DNA from 2 places in the Glutamicibacter nicotianae genome. Region 2 is predicted to be linked to the other one. Evidence: riboswitches for the same ligand, from Rfam matches in the RefSeq annotation. Region 2 holds a riboswitch; the other holds the start of a gene.
What was found. Region 2 has a riboswitch for glycine ahead of JOE62_RS15870 (D-serine/D-alanine/glycine transporter). Riboswitches for the same ligand answer to the same signal wherever they lie in the genome.
Positions count from the first base shown of each region.

Region 1: it holds a riboswitch for glycine, as region 2 does, so the genes downstream of both, gcvP (aminomethyl-transferring glycine dehydrogenase) here and JOE62_RS15870 (D-serine/D-alanine/glycine transporter) in region 2, are expected to answer to the same signal.

Region 1 covers NZ_JAFBCH010000001.1:2,939,299-2,946,955, reverse strand. Annotated here, with positions in the region: gene JOE62_RS14035 (serine hydrolase) at 1-1,116, shown strand, start outside; gene JOE62_RS14030 (SGNH/GDSL hydrolase family protein) at 1,152-1,940, shown strand; glycine riboswitch at 2,043-2,140, shown strand; gene gcvP (aminomethyl-transferring glycine dehydrogenase) at 2,305-5,151, shown strand; gene gcvT (glycine cleavage system aminomethyltransferase GcvT) at 5,165-6,292, shown strand; gene gcvH (glycine cleavage system protein GcvH) at 6,353-6,733, shown strand; gene glyA (serine hydroxymethyltransferase) at 6,733-7,657, shown strand, end outside.
Region 2 covers NZ_JAFBCH010000001.1:3,326,783-3,334,439, reverse strand. Annotated here, with positions in the region: partial or broken gene JOE62_RS15920 (alpha-hydroxy acid oxidase) at 1-355, shown strand, start outside; gene JOE62_RS15915 (DUF308 domain-containing protein) at 412-1,005, shown strand; gene JOE62_RS15910 (hypothetical protein) at 1,044-1,337, shown strand; gene rraA (ribonuclease E activity regulator RraA) at 1,553-2,029, shown strand; gene JOE62_RS15900 (hypothetical protein) at 2,046-2,354, opposite strand; gene JOE62_RS15895 (CGNR zinc finger domain-containing protein) at 2,467-3,036, opposite strand; gene JOE62_RS15890 (EamA family transporter) at 3,151-4,128, shown strand; gene JOE62_RS16690 (hypothetical protein) at 4,242-4,406, opposite strand; partial or broken gene JOE62_RS16575 (GMC family oxidoreductase N-terminal domain-containing protein) at 4,327-4,587, shown strand; gene JOE62_RS16570 (GMC family oxidoreductase N-terminal domain-containing protein) at 4,593-5,078, shown strand; gene JOE62_RS16565 (GMC family oxidoreductase N-terminal domain-containing protein) at 4,988-5,476, shown strand; partial or broken gene JOE62_RS15870 (D-serine/D-alanine/glycine transporter) at 5,537-5,728, opposite strand; glycine riboswitch at 6,068-6,166, opposite strand; gene JOE62_RS15865 (heavy metal translocating P-type ATPase) at 6,474-7,657, opposite strand, start outside.

The sequences.
Region 1 (7,657 bases), 390 kb from region 2:
GCCGCTGAGGAAGAAGGCTACTCGGCGCAGCTGGCCGTATACCACCGCGGAGAACTGGTGCTCAGCCACACCGTCGGAGAGCACCTCTCGGGCGACGCGTTGACCTGTGTTTTCTCCTGCACCAAGGGCCTTGGCGCGCTGGTCGTGGCACTGCTGGTGCAAGATGGCCTGATTGATCCGAATGCGCCCATGGCCACCTACTGGCCTGAATTCGGCGAGAACGGGAAATCCCGGCTCACCGTCGGCGAGGTGCTCAGCCACCAGGCCGGCGTGCTGGGCGTTCCCGGGGGCGTGCCCAGCAAGATCCTCCTGGACTCCGCCGAGTACGCCAAGGTGCTCGCTTCCATGCCCAGTGTCTGGCCGCTGGGGCAGAATATCGTCGGCTACCACGCGATCACCATGGGCGTGCTCATGGAAGAACTGGTCCGCCGGGTCACCGGCAAGGAGCTCAAGGAGGTCTTCGAGGAGCGCATCCGCAAGCCGCTGGGCGCCGAGGCCTACATTGGCCAGGACCCAGCGCTGGAATCGCGCTACCGCGATGTGCTGCCAGCTGCCGAAGCTGCCACCGAATTCTTCGACCCGTTTTCCCCGGCCGGTCTGGCGGTGAATTCGGCCTCCGGGTTCGCGCTGGAAACCGGCCCGGTCTACAACTGGCACGAACTGGCCAACGCGCCGCAGGTGCGCGAACTGGGTCCGGCATCCATGGGAGCGGTGGCCAACGCCCAGGGCCTGGCCGCCATCTATGCCGCCTCCTTCGGTGCAGTTCCGGCACTGGGAACCACGCGCGGATTCCTTTCCGCCGACACCTGGTCCCAGGTATCCACCGAACTGGTCTACGGCCATGACCGGACCAATGGACTGCTGCAGGCCTTCGCCCTGGGATTCATGAAGGCCACCGCAAGCAACAATTACGGCTCGATTTTCGCCTACGGCCATGACGGTGCGAACTCCTCGCTGGCCTTCGCCGATCCGGCCCACCAGCTGGGCTTCGGATTTATCCCCTCGCGCAATGAAGGTCTCAAGGAGACCTCCACCGGGGTGAAGCTCAGCCAGCTGGCGCGCCAGCTGATCATGCAGAAGAACATGGCGGCCCAGTCTGCCGGCAACAACGCATAGCCGCCCCACCGGGCAAGGAACGAAGCAGGAGCGAAGTGAAGAAGTTTGTGGCACTGGGTGACTCGTTCACCGAAGGCGTTGGCGACGCGGATCCGGTCCGCCCTAACCAGGTGCGCGGCTGGGCGGATCGGGTGGCCGAGGTGCTCTGCGCCGAAGGAGAATGGGAATACGCCAATCTGGCCGTGCGCGGCAAGAAGATCGGCCAGGTGATCAACCAGCAGCTGGACCAGGCCCTTGCGTTGGGCCCGGACCTGGTCTCCATCTACGCCGGCGGCAATGACATCCTGCGGCCCAAGGCCGACCTGGATGCGCTGATGCGCGGCTATGCCGGCATGGTGCGCCGCTTTTCCGAAGCCGGAAGCACGGTGCTGCTGTTCACCGGTTTCGACACCGTGGACTCGCCGCTGTTCTCCAAGACCCGTCCGCGCACTGCCGTCTACAACGAGAAGGTCCGCGAAATCGCGGACGAATACGGTGCGCTGATCGCCGACTACTGGCGATGGCGCGAATTCTCTGACCTGCGCTACTGGGCGCCGGACCGGCTGCACATGAATGAGCTGGGTCACACGCTGATGGCCTCCAAGGTCCTGAACGTGCTCGGCGCCGGGCAGATCACCGAGGAGAACTGGTCCGCGAAGATCCACCAGCCGTCGCTGCCGGAGCTGGCGGTGAACTCGCGCGGCGAGAAACTGAAGCAGGAATTGGGCTGGGCCAGGGAGCATTTGGCTCCGTGGATCAAGCGACGGCTCACCGGCACCTCATCGGGAGATTCCTTATCAGCGAAGTATCCCGATTACATCCGTTTAACTGCCGGCGCAAACTGAACGCGTTTATGACTTTTCCTGTTCCTGCTCCTGTTTGACGTTGGGGGCGAGGCGGGTAACATGGTGGTGTGCTGCAGGTCTCCGGCCGGCAGTACACGCCATAGACGGATGGCGGGAGAGTCCCGTTCACACCATGGACGGGCGCCGTAGGAGCAATTCCTCCCCAGGAAACTCTCAGGCACCCGTACCGCCATCATGAGGCAACTCTGGAAAGAAACCGGCCCGTTCCGGTTCACCGAAGGTGCAAGTACCCGGCTTGGTTTGCTGGATGCGTAAAACTCTCAGGTTATGAAACAGGGATGGGGAGGTAAAAAGACCTTCCTTTGGCATGCGCCAAGACAGATCCCATGGAGATACCCGCACCATGACCATCACGCAGACTTCGGCACCAGCGAATACTGAATTCGTCTCCCGCCATATCGGCCCGCGTCCTTCCGACGTTGCCACCATGCTTCAGACCCTGGGCTACGACAGCCTGGAAGCACTGATCGATACCGCCGTTCCGGCAGGTATCCGCCAGGACTCCGCACTGGATATCCCTGATGCGCTGAGCGAAACCGAAGCCTTGGCCCACCTGCGTGCGCTTGCCTCGAAGAACGTCATGAAGACCCAGATGATCGGCCAGGGATTCTACGACACCATCACCCCAGCGGTAATCCGCCGCAACATCGTGGAAAACCCTGCCTGGTACACCGCCTACACCCCGTACCAGCCAGAAATCTCCCAGGGCCGCCTCGAAGCCCTGCTGAACTTCCAGACCATGGTCATGGACTTGACCGGCCTGCCGATCGCCAACGCTTCGCTGCTGGACGAATCCTCGGCCGCCGCCGAAGCCGTGCTGATGATGCGCCGCGCCAACAAGAAGAAGGCCAAGGGCAAGACCGTCCTGGACTCCAACATCTTCCCGCAGACCCTGAAGGTCGTGCAGGGCCGCGCCGACGCGCTGGGCTTCGAGATCGAGGTCGCCGACCTCTCCGCCGGCCTGCCCGAGGGCGACATCTCCGGCATCGTGCTCCAGCAGCCGGGCAATGACGGCTCGATCGCCGACCACGCCTCGATCATCGCCGCCGCCAAGGAAGCCGGCGCCATGGTGACCGTGATCGCCGACCTGCTGTCGCTGACCATGATCACCCCTCCGGGCGAGCAGGGCGCCGACATCGCCGTGGGCAACACCCAGCGCTTCGGCGTGCCGCTGTTCTTCGGCGGACCGCACGCAGCCTACATGGCTGTTGCCGACGGCCTGACCCGCTCCATGCCAGGCCGCCTGGTGGGCGTTTCGGCCGATGACGCCGGAGTTCCCGCCTACCGCCTGGCGCTGCAGACCCGCGAGCAGCACATCCGCCGCGAGAAGGCCACCTCCAACATCTGCACCGCGCAGGCCCTGCTGGCCATCTGCGCATCGATGTACGCCGTCTACCACGGCCCAGCCGGCCTGAAGCAGATCGCAACCCGTGCCAACAACCACGCCCGCGTGGTCGCCAGCTCGCTGGTCGCAGGCGGCTTCACCCTGGCCTCGGATACCTTCTTCGACACCGTTGTGGTGAACGTCGAGAACGCAGATGCCATCATCGACAAGGCCGTCGAAGCAGGCATCAACCTGCGCAAGGTCGGCGAAACCCAAGTGGGCATCTCCACCGACGAAACCACCACCTCCGCCGTGGTCAAGACCCTGCTGGAGGTCTTCGGTGCGGAACTCTCGGCTCCGGAAGGCTTCGAGCTGCCCGAGTCGATGGTGCGCACCAGCGACTTCATGACCCACCCGATCTTCAACTCGATCTCCTCCGAGACCCAGATGATGCGCTACTTGCGCCGCCTCTCGGATCGCGACCTGGCACTGGACCGCACCATGATCCCTCTGGGCTCGTGCACCATGAAGCTGAACTCGGCCGCCGAGATGGAATCCATCACCTGGCCTGAATTCGCATCCATCCACCCCTACGCACCTGCCGCGCAGACCGCCGGCTGGCGCGAGCTGATCACCGACCTGGAAGGCCGCCTGACCGCCATCACCGGCTACGCAGGCGTCTCCATCCAGCCGAACGCCGGCTCGCAGGGCGAGTACGCCGGCCTGCTGGCCATCTCGGACTACCACCGTTCGCGCGGCGAAGGCCAGCGCGACCTGTGCCTGATCCCTGCATCGGCGCACGGCACCAATGCCGCTTCGGCGGTGCTGGCAGGCATGCGCGTGGTCGTCGTGAAGACCGCGGCCGACGGCACCATCGACGCCAATGACCTGGATGCCAAGATCGAGGCCAACAAGGACGTTCTTGCCGCCATCATGATCACCTACCCATCCACCCACGGTGTCTACGACGCCGACGTGCGCGAGGTCTGCGACAAGGTCCACGCCGCCGGCGGCCAGGTGTACATCGATGGCGCGAACATGAACGCCATGGTGGGCCTGGCCCAGCCGGGCAAGTTCGGCGGCGACGTGTCGCACCTGAACCTGCACAAGACCTTCTGCATCCCGCACGGCGGCGGCGGTCCGGGCGTTGGCCCGATCGGCGTAGGCGAGCACCTGCTGCCATTCCTGCCAGGCGACGCCTCGGGCACCTACTCCGAGCGCGACGGCGTGCCGGTGGTGGCTACCGCCTTCGGATCGGCCGGCGTGCTGCCGATCTCCTGGGCCTACATCGCGATGATGGGCGGCGACGGATTGACCGAAGCCACCAAGCACGCGATCCTGAACGCGAACTACATCGCCAAGCGCCTGGGCGAGCACTTCCCGATCCTGTTCACCGGCAACCAGGACCTGGTCGCTCACGAGTGCATCCTGGACCTGCGCGAGCTGACCGCCAAGACCGGGGTCACCGCCGAGGACGTGGCCAAGCGCCTGATCGACTTCGGCTTCCACGCGCCAACCCTGTCCTTCCCGGTCGCCGGCACCCTGATGGTGGAGCCGACCGAGTCAGAAGACCTGGCCGAGATCGAGCGCTTCATCGAAGCCATGATCACCATCCGCCAGGAAATGGACGAGGTGCTCTCCGGTGCCTACAGCATCGAGGAATCCCCGCTGCGCAACGCCCCGCACACGGTCTCGGCAGTGGTCAACAGCAACTGGGACCGCAAGTACTCGGTGGAGCAGGCAGCCTTCCCGGTAGCGAGCCTGAAGTTCGACAAGTACTTCCCGACCGTGGGCCGCATCGACGGTGCCGGCGGCGACCGCAACCTGATCTGCTCCTGCCCGGCTCCCGAAGCCTTCGAAGACTAAGGAAGAGTTAGAGATGACTGAGACTACCCGAGCACTCAAGCACACCGCACTGCACGCCCAGCACGAAGCTTTGGGCGCGAACTTCACCGACTTCGGCGGCTGGGACATGCCGCTGAAGTACGGTTCGGAACTGGCAGAGCACAAGGCTGTGCGCTGCACCGCCGGCCTGTTCGACCTGTCCCACATGGGCGAGGTCTACCTCACCGGCCCGGAAGCCGGCGTCGCGCTGAACACCGCGCTGGCAGGCAACCTGAGCATCATGAAGGTCGGCAAGGCGAAGTACTCGCTGATCCTGAACGCCGAGGGCAAGATCATCGACGACCTGATCGTCTACCGCCTGGAGGAGGAGAAGTTCCTCGTCGTGCCGAACGCCGGCAACGCACCGGTGGTCGCAGCAGAGCTGGCAGCCCGCGCCGCTGATTTCGATGTTGTCGTCGATGACGCATCGGGCCGGCAGTCGCTGATCGCGGTCCAGGGTCCGAACGCCGAGGCGATCGTGAGCAAGCTGGCCGCCGATGAGGCAACCGCCCAGGCCGTCGCAGAGTTGAAGTATTACGCGGCTGTGAAGCTGGTGCTCGGCGGCATCGACGTGCTGCTGGCCCGCACCGGCTACACCGGCGAGGACGGCTTCGAGCTGATCATCGAGAACGAGGATGCGGCAGCCCTCTGGGAGAAGACCGTTGAGGCAGGCAAGAACCACGAGCTGGTTCCTTGCGGCCTGGCAGCTCGCGACTCTCTGCGCCTGGAAGCCGGCATGCCGCTGTACGGCAACGAGCTGTCCCTGGAACGCACCCCATTCGATGCGGGCTTCGGTCCGGTGGTTTCCTTCAAGAAGGAAGAGAACTTCGTGGGCCGCGAGGCACTGGAAGCGCTGCGCGGCACCACCCCGCCACGCAAGCTCGTGGGCCTCAAGGGACTGGGCAAGCGCGCCGGCCGCGGCGGCTACGCCATCGTCAAGGACGGCGCCGTCATTGGCGAAATCACCTCCGGACAGCCATCGCCAACGCTCGGCTACCCGGTGGCACTGGGCTACGTCGATGCCGAATTCGCTGGGACCGGAACCGAGCTGGAGGTCGATCTGCGCGGTAAGACTTTGCCATTTGTCGTAGTCGAACTGCCGTTCTACACCCGAGCCAAGTAACGTTAAACATCAGTAGGGCTAAGCTAAGCGCCCGCTAATTCCCTTGGGAGAGGAAATACCGTGAGTAAAGTTCTTTCGTCATTGCGATACTCGGCTGAGCACGAGTGGATCGATGCATCGTCCCCAGCAAAGATCGGCATCACCCAGGTTGCCGCTGACGCCCTGGGCGACGTGGTCTACGTCGACCTGCCAGAGGTTGGCGGCGCCGTGACCGCAGGCGAGACCTGCGGCGAGGTCGAGTCCACCAAGTCGGTCTCCGACCTGTACTCGCCAGTGACCGGCACCATCGTTGAGGTCAACCAGGAAGCCGTGGACAACCCGGCCATCCTGAACGAGGACCCATACGGTGCCGGCTGGCTGTTCACCGTTGAGGTCACCGAAGAAGGACCGCTGCTCTCGGCAGCAGACTACGCAAGCGCGAACGGTGGAAACGTCGAGTAATGAGTAACCAGACCTTTGAAACCGTTGCCTCGAGCTCGCTGACCCAGTCGCTGGCATCGCTGGACCCGGAGGTGGCGCAGCGCATTGACGCTGAGCTGGCTCGCCAGCAGCGCGGCCTGGAAATGATCGCCTCGGAGAACCACACCGCGCAGGCCATTATGCAGGCGCAGGGTTCGGTGCTGACCAACAAGTACGCCGAGGGCTACCCGGGCCGCCGTTACTACGGCGGCTGCGAAGAAGTCGACGTCATCGAGACGTTGGCGATTGAGCGCCTCAAGGAGTTGTTCGGGGCGAAGTTCGCGAACGTGCAGCCGCACTCCGGTGCGCAGGCTAATGCGTCGGTGTACCACGCGCTGGTGCGTCCGGGTGATACCGTCCTCGGGTTGAACCTGAACCACGGTGGGCATTTGACCCACGGGATGAAGCTGAACTTCTCGGGCCGCCTGTTCAACATCGTGCCTTACGGCGTGGATGAGGAAACCTACCAGGTGGACATGGATGAGGTGGAGCGCCTTGCGGTTGAGCACCAGCCGAAGATGATTGTTGCCGGCTGGTCGGCGTACCCTCGCCAGCTGGATTTCAAGCGTTTCCGCGAGATTGCCGACAAGGTCGGCGCGTACCTGTTCGTGGATATGGCGCACTTCGCTGGCTTGGTGGCCGCCGGGTTGCACCCGTCGCCGGTGCCGCATGCTCATGTGGTGACCTCCACGACGCACAAGACGTTGGCTGGTCCGCGTGGTGGCATTATTCTCTCGAATGATGCGGAGATTGCGAAGAAGCTGAATTCGGCGGTGTTCCCTGGTCAGCAGGGTGGTCCGTTGGAGCATGTGATTGCTGGCAAGGCTGTGGCGTTCAAGATTGCTGGGTCGCCGGAGTTCAAGGAGCGCCAGGAGCGTACCTTGGCTGGGTCGAAGATCTTGGCTG
Region 2 (7,657 bases):
CAAGGCCGCCGGTGCCGATGGCCTGGTGGTGTCCAACCACGGCGGACGCCAGCTGGACCGGGCGCCGATTGCTTTCGAAGCGCTCACCGAGGTGCGCGCCGAAGTCGGTGAGGGCATGGAAATCATCCTGGACTCGGGCATCATGTCCGGTGCGGATATTGTCGCCGCGCTGTGCGCCGGAGCCGACTTCGTGCTCATTGGCCGCGCCTACCTCTATGGCCTGATGGCTGGCGGCGAGGAAGGCGTCAGCCGTGCCATCGAATTGCTGGCCAAGGAAGTGGAAGTGAATATGCAGCTGATGGGCGCTGCCAGCATCAAGGATCTGGACGAGTCGCTGATCCGCCGCCGCGGCTGATGTGATTAACCCCGGGCGAAGTGGCGGTTAGTTCTATGAGCGGTAGAATAGAAATTGTGCCTGCACCTAAAACCACCCCAGTCCAAGCGTCAGATGTATTCCGCCCAGTGTTCCTGCGCGGTCTGGCAGCTCTGGCCTATGCCTTGATGTCGATTTTCTGGATCGGCGCAGATGAGAAGGTAGTGACCTACTCGACGGCAGCGTTCCTCGTTGTCACCGGCGTATTCATGTGGCAGTACGTATCGGTGGAAAGCGCACCCGAGAAGTCGCGCGCCCCCTACGCACTGGGTGCTGGCCTGATGCTCATGGCTGGCATCGCAACCATCTTCGTCAGCTCGATCAGCTGGGTCGGCTACGTGGCAGCGTTCGCTTTCCTGGCTGGCGGCATTGCCGAGCTGGTGGTCTTCGCCAAGCTCCGCGAAGCCTTCCCGCCGTTCAGGAACCAGCTGGTAACCGGCGCGGTGGGCGTGATTTTGGCCATTGCGCTGTGCTTCAGCGGCGGCATGGATGCACACGCATTGTTCGGCCTGATTGGCGGCGGCGCCATCGTTCTCGCGGTCTTCGCGCTGATTGCCGCCTTCGGCCATCGCCATGAGATGAAGACGGCCGCACCGGCCACGACCATTACCCCGGACCAGGACAACAAGTAGTCCTCAGGTCAGCAGCAAGAGTAGAAACGGAGTTTCTGGTGGGAAACAATAAGAAGAAGCAACCGTGGAGCCAGTCAATCAAGGGCCCACTGAGCTTCTCGCTGATCTTGGGCCTTGTCTCCGGCGTGGTCGGCCTGATCAGCTCCACCGGCGGATCGCAGAATCCACTGCGCTTCGACATCGGCTTGGCCGCTTTCGGCATCGCCTTCGTCGCCAGCCTGCTGGTCATCTCGGTATTGACCATGGCAGCCAAGGACAATGATCCGGAACTTGGCAAGGGCACCGGGGTCAATCGTTCCTCTGCCAACCCGGACAAGAAGTTTGAAGACTGACCGTAAAGCTTAGCCACGCGGCATGACGCGCTGGGACTGTCCATCCTCGGATAGTCCCAGCGCGTTCTCTTTTTTTGCCTCGCCCTATGGGGCAGCGGATCCCCAGGCCTATGCAGCCGAGCTGGAGCGCTCAACCTTTCGTCATGCTCTGGGGCTGTGCACGCAAAGGGCTAAGCTGTGTGGTGGGACACTATCGCGGCTCACGGAGGAAAACCATGCACCAGGAACCGATCAGCACTGCCGACCTCTACGACCAGCATGGAGATGCGTTGCAGTCTGTTTCGACGCAGTTCCAGGACTTCGGCGGGCGGCTGTCGTTCTACGGCCCGGCACGCACCGTGAAATGCCATGAAGACAACGGTCTGGTCAAGGAAATCTTGAGCTTCCCGGGCAACGGCGAGGTGCTCGTGGTCGATGGGGGAGCATCCCTGCGCTACGCCTTGCTGGGCGACATGATTGCCGAGAGCGCCGAAGCCAATGGCTGGGCCGGAGTCATCATCAGCGGCGCCGTGCGCGACCGGGCCGCACTGGCCGAACTGGAGCTGGGCATCAAGGCGCTGGGCAGCAACCCGCGCAAAACCGTCAAGCGCTCGCATGGCTCAGTGGACGAGACCATCAGCATCGGGGATGTGAACATCCGACCGGGCGCGATGGTGTACGCGGACATCGACGGAATTCTCGTCGAGCGCTAAACGGCCACTGGCGCCGCTAGGATTTGTCGCCGGCGCCTTCCCACTCCGCCCTGAACTCGTCGGTGCTCAAGGTTTCCAGGTCCTCGCGGATCTGGACTACCAGACGTTCAGCCTCTTCCAGGCTGGAGGTCGTGATGCGCAGGACTACCGAATCGTCCTGGCGCGAATGCACGACGACCTGCGGCTCATTCGCCTCGTATTCGGCGTCGCCCAAGGCTGCCGATGCCAGGGCTACGACCCAGCGGGCGGCGGCTTTCAGCGGGCCGCTCTCAGCCGCTTCGATCCGTGCTTCGTAATCATCCGAAGCGTGGGTTTCCTGAGTCATGGACTGCCCCTTCCAGTACTGCCATTGCCGGTGTCCCGGTTGTGTGTTCATCATATGGCCCGGGTATGGCAAAAGGCGAGGAGCACCGCGCAACGCGATCCTGGCCGGAGCGTCAGCCGGCCGCTACCTGCTGGCCTGAGCGCTTCGACGCCTTGCGCGCACGGTACGCGCGCACATGCTCGCGGTTCGCGCAGTTGCCGGTATCGCAATACAGCTTGGAGCGGTTGCGCGACAAATCCAGCAGCGCCGCCTCGCAGTCCTCGGACGCGCAGATCCGCAACCGCTGCAACCCGCCGGAGCGGATCACTTCGGCCAGCGCCATCGCGGCATCCACGGCCATGCGGTCGTAGAGCGGGGTGCTGTTGGTGGTGGCGTGCAGATGGTAGCCCATCGATTCGCTCTTGATCAGCTGCGGCTGGGCGTTGGCGTTGCGCAGGATGGCATTGACCCGGAACACTGATTCTTCTTCGGTGCCGATCCAGATGTTCTTCAGCTGGGAACGCAGCTGGCGGATGGAACGCAGCTCGGCCTGGTTGTGCGCGCGCGAGCCGTCGAAGTTCTCCGCCTCAAGGAACTCATCGAGATCAGCGACGGTGGAGAGCATATCCACGATTTGCACCTCGGTATTCAGCAGATTCACCACGGTCTTCAGCGACGCTTCGATATCTGGGGCAAAGGTCATAATTCGTTCCTGGAAGGTGGGTGGATTGACTGCCCCTCAAGCCTAACCGTATCGTCATGCTCATAGCCCCATTTGCCCCTGAATGGGGCATGAAATTCTGCGCGAAAGACTCTCATGAGCGACCTGTCTACCCACGGTGCGCCTGCAGCTTCCACCACCGCTGCGACCCGCCATCCCAGCCAATCGAAGGGCATCTGGATTGCGCTGGCCTCCTCGGCCGCCTTCGGGCTGTCGGGGTCCTTCGCCAAGGGGCTTTTTGAAGCCGGCTGGACCCCTACCGCCGCGGTAGCCGCCCGCATGGCCGGCGCGGCACTGGTGCTGGCCATTCCGGCCCTGCTGGCGATGCGCGGACGGTGGGTGCTGCTGCGCACCAACTGGGTCTCGATTGTGCTCTTCGGACTGTTCGGAGTGGGTGCCTGCCAGCTGTGCTACTTCCTGGCGGTGCAGCGATTGGATGTGGGCGTGGCCCTGCTGCTGGAATACCTGGCTCCCGTGCTGATTGTGCTGGTGCTATGGGCCAGGCACCAGAAGAGGCCGTCCATCGCGACCATCGCCGGAACCGTGCTCTCGCTCGCTGGGCTGGTGGCGGTGCTCGACCTGACCGGCACGACGCGGATCGATCCGATTGGCGTGCTCTGGGGATTGGGAGCCGCCATCGGGCTGACAGTCTACTTCTTCATCAGCGCCAAGGTCGATGGCGCGCTGCCGCCGATCATGCTCTCTGCCGGAGGCATGGCAGTCGGTGCGCTGACCGTGCTGGCCGTGGGGTCCCTGGGTATCCTTCCCATGCACTGGGCTCCCGGAACCGGGTCATTTGCAGGCTTCGAAACCCCGTGGTGGCTGGCGCTGACCGGGTTAATCCTGATCGCCACCGTGTTCTCCTACACCACCGGCGTGATGGCCGCGAGGGAACTGGGATCCAAGGTGGCAAGCTTCATCTCATTGACCGAGGTGCTCTTCGCGGTGCTCTGGGCCTGGCTGCTGCTTTCCGAGCTGCCCGGTGCGGTGCAGCTGTTCGGCGGCCTGCTGATCGTGGGCGGGGTGGTCCTGGTCCGCATCGACGAATTGCGCGCGGGCCGGATCCGCAAATAGGCGACGCGGCCCCGAACCGATAATGCGCACGCATTGCCAATTGCTGTGCGCCGGATGCCAATGGCGAAACTGCTGACCTGTACTGACTGGGATGAACACGTTTCGCAGGCACCTCAAGGTGGGGGAGTATTCATGGGCAGCACATCGGTCATTGTCGTTGGAGCAGGTTCAGCAGGTGCGGTCGTCGCGCGCCGGATGGTGGATTCCGGAGCGCAGGTGACCTTGTTCGAAGCCGGATCCGAGGACACCAACCCCGCCATCCACGACCTCTCGCGCATGGGCGAGCTGTGGCACAGCAAGGAAGACTGGGATTACCACACGGTCCCGATGGCCGGGGCCGCCAACAAGCCGATGCACCTGCCACGTGGCAAGGTGCTCGGCGGATCGCACGCGCTGCACGCAACCATCTGGGTGCGCTGCGCCCCGCAGGACTACGACGGCTGGGCCAAGGACTGCGGCGAGCAGTGGGCCTGGAAGAACGTCTTGCCGATCTACAAGCCTATCGAGAACTCTTCTCCGGCGGTGCCAGCAAGTTCCACGGCACCGAAGGGCTGGTGCCGGTGGACAACGACTACGAGCTGGATGAAATCCACCAGTCGATTATCGACGCGGCAGTGCAGTCCGGCATCGAGTTCAACCCCGACTACAACGGCGAGCAGCTGGACGGCGTGTCCAAGGAGCAGATCAACGTCGTTGTCGGCGAACGCATCAACACCTGGAAGGCCTACCTCAAGCCGGTACGCGAGCGTCTTGAGATCATCACCGATGCCGAGGTGCACTCGGTGATCCTCGAATCCGGCACCGCGGGGGCGTGCGCTACCAGAAGGACGGGCAGCTGCAGGAGCTGCGCGCCGATGAGGTGGTGCTCAGCGCCGGCGCCTTGGGCTGCCCGCAGTTCCTCCTGCGCTCAGGAATCGGCCCGGCGGCCGAACTCCGGGCAGTGGGCGTAGAGCCGCTGCATGAGTTGGACCAGGTGGGCAAGAACCTGCACGACCATCTGCTGGCTCCGATGATCGCCGAAACCACCACCCGGGAGATTCCTGCCCCGCGCACCGGGGTCTCGGTCTCGCAATCGCACATGTTCTCCCGCTCCCGCGCAGACCTGGACCGCCCGGACACCCAGCCGATTTTCTTCGCCGTGCCGATGTACTCCCCGGGCATGGAACCGATCGAGGGCACCGCATCCACCCTGCACTCCGGAATCGTGACCCCGCACAGCCGTGGCGAGATCACCCTGAGCGGACCTGGACTGGAAGATCCGGTGAACATCGATTCGAATGTCCTGGATGATCCGCGGGATCTGGAGGCGTTCGTGTACTCGATGAAGCAGTGCCGCGCGATGGTCTAGCAGGACGCCTTGGCCCAGGACTGGGGTGCCCGGGAGGTGTACCCGGGCAACGAGGTCCAAAGCGATGAGCAGCTCGCCCATGGCGCGCATGACGAAGAAGAGCATGAAGCCGATGATCATGTAGACGAAGATGACCGACGGGCCGGCGACCGAAATGGTCTTGCCGGAGCCCATGAACAGGCCCATGCCGATCGCGCCGCCAATGGTGATCAGCTGGAAGTGTCGATTGGAGAGCCCGCGCTCGAGAGTGGGTCAGAACTGGTGGTACTCATGCTGGTTGCCTTCCAGGAGTGTGGCGTGACGCCCCGAAGCTGATCTGCCTCCAAGCCGGGTTGGCTTGGAGTGCAGTCTCGCTTCGATGAACACTTCCGTATCGGAGCAGTCCAGCAGGCTTGCCCGGCACGCTGCGCAAAGAGCAGGGACCAGGCCAGCCACGGGGAGTACCTCGAATCCGGTGCGCTCGGTGCGGCACTGTTCTTGGTCCCTCCCCAATCTGCATGTCGACCTGAGAGTTTTCACTTCGGCCCGATTACTGGGCGAAGCTTGCTCCTTCGGTGAGTGCGGCCGTACCGCACTGCTTTCCAGATTTGCCTAGTCGTGGCGGTACGGGTGCCTGAGAGTTTTCCGGGGAGGAAATTGCTCCTACGGCGCCCGCCCATGGTGTGGGCGGGTTTCTCCCGCCACGCATCAGCGGCATATGTGGTGATTGCCATCACAGTATGCGCAGAAGCTTCAATGTGGCGCAAATCGCATTTTCATATTTCGCACCCCGCTAATTCGCATGGCTAGACGATTCCCCGGAAAAATGACGCGGAAAACCGTGTTTGGGCTTTCGTAATGATTCGCATCCGGCGATCTCCCGCTCCGGGAATGGACAGCACGGATCTCCGCCTTCCACGCCGTAGGCCACCGGTATGACGAAGGCCATGGGCAAAACCCCTGGGACATGCAGCGCAATTTCTCACGCGGCCGCCCCAGGGGGTGTTCCCGGCTGGTGCTAGTGCTTTCCGAAACGGCGCAGCCGTAGCGAGTTGAGCACCACCAGCACGGAGCTGGCTGCCATGGCTGCACCCGCGATCATCGGGTTGAGCAGGCCCAGGGCGGCCACGGGGATGCCTGCGGTGTTGTAGGCGAAGGCCCAGAACAGGTTCATCTTGATCGTGGACAGGGTCTTGGCCGACAGGTCGATGGCCTGGGTGACCTGGTGCAGGTTATTGCCCATCAAGGTAATGTCGGCTGCCTCGATGGCCACGTCGGTGCCCGAGCCCATCGCGATGCCCAGGTCCGCCTGGGCCAGTGCCGGCGCATCATTCACGCCGTCACCCACCATGGCCACGACCTTGCCCTGCTCCTGCAGCGTGCTGATCGCCTTGGCCTTGTCGGCAGGGAAGACGCCGGCGAAGACATCTTCTTCCTTGATGCCAACCTGCCCGGCCACCTCGGCGGCCACCGACTTGTTGTCGCCGGTCAGCAGCACGACGCGCAGGCCGCGTTCCTGCAGTTCGGCAATGGCCTTCGCGGAGCTGTCCTTGATCTTGTCTGCCACAGAGATCACTGCCTGGAACTGCTGGTCCACCGCGACCAGGATGGCGGTCGCGCCGGCCTGCTCGGCCTCGTGGAGCATCTGCCGGGCGGATTCGTCCAGCATGACGCCCTGGGATTCGAGCCATGAGGGGCGCCCGACGACCACCAGCTGGGTGCCTACGGTGCCCTTCACGCCGCCGCCTGGCTCCGCATGGAAGCCGGTGACCTCGGCCAGCGGGGCCTGGACGGACGCCGCGGCGGCGATGGCCTGGGCGATGGGGTGCTCGGAGTGGTGCTCCACGGCTCCTGCCAGCGCCAGTGCGGTGGCCTCGTCGACGCCATCGACGGTGCGGGTTCCGGTGTGCGCCATGACGCCGGTGGTGACGGTGCCGGTCTTGTCCAGCACGATGGTGTCCAGCTTGCGGGTGTCCTCCAGAACCTGAGGTCCGCGGATCAGGATGCCCATTTGGGCGCCGCGGCCGGTGCCGACCAGCAGGCCGATCGGGGTGGCCAGGCCCAGGGCGCAGGGGCAGGCGATGACCAGCACGGCGACGGCTGCGACGAAGGCCGCGTAGGTATCACCGGTGACCAGCCACCAGGTGAGGAAGGTGAGCACGGCGATGCCCAGCACGATCGGCACGAAGACCGCCGAGATGC